Linked DNA regions of Actinokineospora alba. The protein of the gene in region 1 interacts with the protein of each later gene in a pairwise test. Links are inferred from orthologs where the notes say so. Each region holds a gene or a part of one and is shown in the gene's direction. Other genes may lie near its edges.

The links. The genes of interacting proteins can lie anywhere in the genome.
Region 2: the proteins of C8E96_RS01600 (region 1) and rsfS interact in binary tests that used the Escherichia coli proteins (3 or more experiments, as listed by UniProt). The link is inferred for Actinokineospora alba from one-to-one orthologs.

Annotation. Positions count from the first base shown.
Region 1 is NZ_SNXU01000001.1:340,864-343,933, forward strand. The notes cover bases 10-3,008. They hold C8E96_RS01600 (ATP-binding protein), read left to right. Parts: upstream 10-973; coding sequence 974-2,044; downstream 2,045-3,008. Other genes in these bases: C8E96_RS01595 (DUF4132 domain-containing protein), read left to right, coding at 10-977; C8E96_RS01605 (DUF5682 family protein), read left to right, coding at 2,041-3,008. Also shown: more of C8E96_RS01595, read left to right, coding at 1-9; more of C8E96_RS01605, read left to right, coding at 3,009-3,070.
Region 2 is NZ_SNXU01000001.1:3,831,615-3,834,632, forward strand. Bases 15-2,961 are described here. They hold rsfS (ribosome silencing factor), read left to right. Parts: upstream 15-1,268; coding sequence 1,269-1,655; downstream 1,656-2,961. Other genes in these bases: C8E96_RS17545 (nitroreductase family protein), read right to left, coding at 15-373; nadD (nicotinate-nucleotide adenylyltransferase), read left to right, coding at 622-1,212; C8E96_RS17560 (histidine phosphatase family protein), read left to right, coding at 1,652-2,266; octT (diglucosylglycerate octanoyltransferase), read left to right, coding at 2,286-2,961. Also shown: more of C8E96_RS17545, read right to left, coding at 1-14; more of octT, read left to right, coding at 2,962-2,993. UniProt on the Escherichia coli protein: Functions as a ribosomal silencing factor. Interacts with ribosomal protein uL14 (rplN), blocking formation of intersubunit bridge B8.

The DNA of each region.
Region 1 (3,070 bases):
GCAAGGGCATGGCGGGCCTGCGCCGCCGGGCGAAGGACAAGATCGCCGAGGCCGCGAGCCGACGTGGCCTGACCTCGGAGCAGCTGGCCGACCGGCTGGTGCCCGACCTCGGGCTGGACCGTGACGGCACGCTGACCTTGGACTACGGCCCACGGCGGTTCGTGGTCGGCTTCGACGAGTACCTCAAGCCGGTCGTGTCCGACGCCGAAGGGGTGCGTCGCCGGGACTTGCCGAAGCCGGGCGCGAAGGACGACCCAGACCTCGCCACCGAGGCACACCAGCGGTTCACCCGGATGAAGAAGGAAGCGCGGGCGGTCGCGAGCACCCAGGTCGCCCGGCTCGAACTGGCGATGGTGCGGCAGCGCCGCTGGTCGCGGGCGGAGTTCCGCGAGCTCATCGTCGAGCACCCACTGCTGTGGCACATCGGCCGCCGACTCGTGTGGGGCGCGTACGCCGACGGTGTGGTGATCGGGTCGTTCCGGCCGGCCGAGGACCGCACGTTCGCCGACGTCCACGACGACCCGTACGACCTGCCCGCCGCCGCACTGGTGGGCGTGGCGCACCAGCTCGATCTCGGGCCGGACGCGAGCGCGTGGGCCGAGGTGTTCGCCGACTACGAGATCCTGCAGCCCTTCACCCAACTCGGCAGGCCCACGTTCACCGCGGATCAGTCGACCCCCGCGCGGTTCGAGAACGCCGCGACCACCACCGGCGACCTGCTCGGACTGGTCCGCCGGGGTTGGGAACGCGCGGGCGCAGGCGACGGCGGCTACGAGACCTTCCTGACCAAATCGCTTCCAGGCGGGCGCGAGTTCACCGTGGACATCGAACCCGGCATCTACCTTGGCGATGTCCAGCCAACCGAGAAGCAGCACCTCATCGGCCTGCGGCTGACCGGTGTCGACTCGTTCGCCGACCTCGACCCGATCACCGCCTCCGAGCTGATCGCCGACCTCACGGAGCTGACGGCCCGATGACCACCGAGAACCTGCAGCGCCCGCCCGCGGAGGTTCGGTTCGCCGACGAGCTGACCCGGCTGCGCGAGGCCGACACCGGTGACCGCCCGCCCGGCTGGTGGCTGAGCATGGAGGCGGCGCGGCGGTTCATCGTCGGCGACGAGTCCCACGGGATCAGCCGCAAGTTCGTCGGCGACGTGTCCCTGATCGACCGCGCGCTGATCTCGCTGGCCACCAGCCGCGGCCTGATGCTGGTCGGGGAGCCGGGCACGGCCAAGTCGCTGCTCTCGGAGCTGATCGCGGCGGCGGTGAGCGGGGTGTCCACGCTGACCATCCAGGGCGGCGCGGCGACCACCGAGGACCAGATCAAGTACTCGTGGAACTACGCGATGCTCGTCTCCGAGGGCCCGTCGACGCGGTCGCTGGTCCCGGCGCCGCTGCTGCGCGGCATGGCCGAGGGCAGGCTCGTCCGGTTCGAGGAGATCACCCGCTGCCCGCTGGAGGTGCAGGACTGCCTGCTCTCGCCGCTGTCGGATCGGGTGCTCGCGGTCCCCGAACTGGAAGGGGCCGATGCGATGGTGTTCGCCCGTGAGGGCTTCAACATCATCGCCACCGCGAACACCCGCGACCGCGGCGTCAACGAGATGAGCGCGGCCCTCAAGCGGCGCTTCAACTTCGAGACAGTGTTCCCGATCGCCGACTTCGCGACCGAGCTCGCCTTGGTCGAGCAGGAGGCGAACGCGCTACTCCAGCGCTCCGGGGTGAAGATCGCCCAGGACCGCGACGTCTTGGAGGTGCTGGTCTCCGCGTTCCGCGACCTGCGCACCGACAAGTCCGACCGGCTCACGACGGTGATGAGCACCGCCGAAGCCGTGTCGGTCGCGCACGCCGTGGGCCTGCGCGGCTGGTACCTGCGCGGCGAGCGGGGCTCGGCCGCCGACATCGTCGACTGCCTCGCCGGGACCGCCGCGAAGGACAGCACCGACGACCTGGCCAAGCTCCGCCGCTACCTGGAGCAGCGGGCCGCCAAGAAGCCCGGCCCGCACTGGGCCGAGTTGCACGGCGCGCGGCACCGGCTGCCCGGATGACCGTCACGTTCCTCGGCGTCCGCCACCACAGCCCCGCCTGTGCGCGGCTCGTGGCGGAGACGATCGCGCGTGTGCGACCCGCGCACGTGCTCATCGAGGGACCGGCCGACTTCAACGACCGCATCGAAGAACTGCTGCTCGGGCACACCCTGCCGCTCGCGATCTTCAGCTACCAGCGCGGCGAAGCGGGGTCACGGATGTCGTGGACGCCGTTCTGCGACTACTCACCGGAATGGGTCGCCCTCACCGAGGGCCGGGCGGCGGGCGCACGCGTGCGGTTCATCGACCTGCCCGCGTGGCATGACGCGTTCGCCGACCGGGGCAACCGGTACGCCGACGCCGAACTCCGCTACGCCGAGGCAACGGACCGGCTGTGCCGGGAGTTCGCCGTCGACAACGTCGACACCCTGTGGGACCACATGGTCGAGGCCGCGCCCGCGGCGGGTCTGGCCGAGCGGCTGGCCGCGTACTTCGACCTGGTGCGCGGGGACTCGGTGGCGCCCGACGAGGTCGAGCGCGAGCGGTACATGGCGCAGTGGGTGCGCGCCGCGCGCGAAGACGGTGGCCCGGTAGTGGTGGTCACGGGCGGTTTCCACCGGCGGGCACTGATCACCTTGGCCGAGACCGGCGACACCTCGTGGCCGACCGTGCCCGAATCCCCTGGCGGAGTCGGGGGCAGCTATCTGGTGCCCTACAGCCACCAGCGGCTCGACGCCTTCGAGGGTTACCAGTCGGGGATGCCGTCGCCTGGCTACTACCAGCGGCTGTGGGAGGTCGGCGCCGAACGGGCGGCGACCGACCTGATCGAGTCGGTCGTGACCCGGCTGCGCGGACGCAGGCAACCGGTGTCCACCGCCGACCTGATCGCCGCGCGCACCCTGTCGGCCGGGCTGGCTCGGATGCGCGGGCATCGCCACCCCACGCGCACCGACGTGCTCGACGGGCTGGTCAGCGCGCTCGTCGCGGACGGGCTCGACCAACGCCTGCCGTGGACGACGCGCGGCCCGCTGCTGCCCGGCGCGCATC
Region 2 (3,018 bases), 3.5 Mb from region 1 along the record:
GGTGCGGCTTGTGCTCGTCGGTGCCCAGCGGACGCAGGGCCGAGAGCCACTCGTCGCCGAGCCTGCCGTCATAGGAGATCCGTTCCTCCTCCTCGGCCGCCTCGCGGATTCGCGCGCGAACCTCGGGGTCGGTGACGACCACGAACGTCCACGGCTGCTGGTGGGCACCCGAGGGCGCGGTCGCGGCGATGGCGATCGCGTCGATGATCACCTGCTCCGGGACGGAGTCGGACGAGAACGCGCGCACGGTCCGCCGCGTCTGCATCTTCTCCCGCATGGACGCGGCCGTGCGCAGCGCCTCATCCGCACTGATCCGCTCCGGCCGGTAAGGGACGGGGGTGTACGGGAAATCGTGAATCGGAGCCCAAGCCATGCCCCTGAGTCTGCCGGTCCGGAAGTGTCGGCGGTCATACCGGAAAGGTCATCCAAACCGCGTCATGGACCAGCCCAGGGCTCGTTTCACCAGTGCGCGGCCGCCGCAGGGGAGCGGGCCGTGCCCGGTGGTAACCCCCAGCCCACCGGTCCCCACAGTTGTGCGGCGGCGTCTCACGAACCCCCCTCGCGAGACGCCGCCCACACATCTCAGGACTTTCCCGATACCTGTCCGTACGCTGATCAGCTATGTCGCGGCGAATCGGGATCATGGGCGGGACGTTCGATCCCATCCACCACGGCCACCTGGTCGCGGCCAGCGAAGTCCAGTCCCGGTTCGATCTCGACGAAGTGATCTTCGTGCCGACCGGCCACCCGTGGCAGAAGAGCGACCGCGAGGTCAGCGCCGCCGAAGACCGCTATCTGATGACGGTCGTCGCCACCGCGTCCAATCCCCGGTTCTCAGTCAGCCGCGTGGACATAGACCGGGCAGGCGTGACCTACACCGTCGACACCCTGCGCGACCTTCGCGCGAAATTCCCCGACGACGAGCTGTTCTTCATCACCGGCGCCGACGCGATGCAGCAGATCCTGTCCTGGCGCGACGCGGACGAGCTGTTCCGCCTCGCGCACTTCGTGGGGGTCACGCGACCCGGCTACCACCTTGAGGGCACCCACCTGCCGTCCGGCTCGGTCAGCCTCATCGAGGTCCCGGCCATGGCCATCTCGTCGACCGATTGCCGCACACGCGTGGCCGACGGCGAGCCGGTCTGGTACCTCGTGCCCGACGGCGTAGTGCAGTACATCTCGAAACGCCACCTCTACGTCGCGGAGGCCTGAGCGCCTCCAGGTACCCTCGACGGGTTGTAGTACCCGTTATCACTTGAGGGAGAAACGTGACAGCCACGCACGCCGCACGCGAGTTGGCACTGGTCGCGGCCACCGCGGCCGCGGACAAGAAGGCCAGCGACGTGATCGTGCTGGACGTGTCCGACCAGCTCGTCATCACCGACTGCTTCGTGATCGCCTCCGCGGCGAACGAACGCCAGGTCGGCGCGATCGTCGAGAACATCGAGGAGAAGATGCGCGAGGCGGGCACCAAGCCCGTCCGCCGCGAGGGCGCCCGTGAGGGCCGCTGGGTGCTGCTCGACTTCGTCGACGTCGTCGTGCACGTCCAGCACACCGAGGAGCGGGTCTTCTACGGTCTCGAGGGCCTCTGGAAGGACTGCCCCCGGATCGAGTTCGACGCGGCTCCACCCGCCGACGAGGACGGGGACGCGTGAGTCTGCGGACTCTCGTGCTCTGGCGGCACGGAGAGACCGATTACAACGCCTCCGGCCGGATGCAAGGCCATCTCGACTCATATCTGACCGATGTGGGGTGGAACCAGGCCCGGTTCGCGGTCCCCGCGCTGGCCCGGTTCTCCCCGGACATCATCGTCGCCTCCGACCTGCGCCGCGCCACCGACACCGCCACGGTGTTCAGCGAGGCCATGGGCATCCCGCTGCGCATCGACAAGCGGCTGCGGGAGACCAACCTCGGCCTCTGGCAGGGCAAGACCAGCGTCGAGGTCGACGACGGCTGGCCGGGCGTGCGCAGGCGCTGGCAGACCGACGCGACGGTCACCCCGCCTGGTGGTGAGACCCGGGTCGAGGTGGCCGCCCGCGCCGCCGAGGTCGTCGCCGAACTCGACACCGGCGTCGAGGAGACGGCTGTCCTGTGCGCGCACGGCGGCCTGATCACGGCGCTGACCGGCAGGCTCCTCGACCTGCCCGTGGCCAACTGGTCTCAACTCGGGGGCATCAGCAACTGCCACTGGACGGTCCTCGCGCGCCGGGAGACCAGCGGCCTGTCCTGGCGCCTGATCGCGTACAACGCGGGCATCACCGGATAGCCCCGTGCCCACCGTGCTGATGTTCGGCGACTCGCTGAGCTTCCACGGCCCGGATGGCCCCCATCCGGCCGACGACGCGCGCCTCTGGCCCAACGTGGCCGCCTCGGCCATCGGTGGCCACACCGAACTCTTCGCAGGCTTCGGCTGGACCGCGCGAGACGCCTATTGGTCTCTTACCGGTGATCCCCGTGTGTGGGCGCAGCTGCCGAAGGCCGACGTGCTCGTCCTGGCCGTCGGCGGCATGGACACCCTGCCGTCGCCGCTGCCGACCTACCTGCGCCAGGGCATCCGCTACCTGCGGCCCGACGGCCTGCGCCGTGGCGTGCGCAAGGGGTACAGCGCCGCCCAGCCCATTCTCGCGCGGCTCACCAGGGGACGGCCGGTGGCGCTTCCCTCCGCGCTGACCGTCCGCTACCTGGACATGATCGTCGTGGCGATTCGGTCCCTGCGGCCAGACCTCCCAGTGATCGCCCTGCTTCCCGGGTACCACCGCGCCGCGTCCTATGGCTTCGTCCACACCGGCCGTGAGGCCGCGGTTCGCGCGATGCGGCAGTGGGCGGAGGAAGCCGGGGTGAGCCTGCTCGACTCGGCTGAACTCGTCGGCGCGCACGTGCTGGAGGGCCATGGAAACCCGGATGGCATGCATTGGGGCTGGTCCGGGCACGCCGACGTGGGCAAGGCCCTGGGCGCGCTCATCGCGTCGCTGGTCGAGCCGAACTCGCACTGACTCTTTCGCCCGGTCGGCGTAGCGC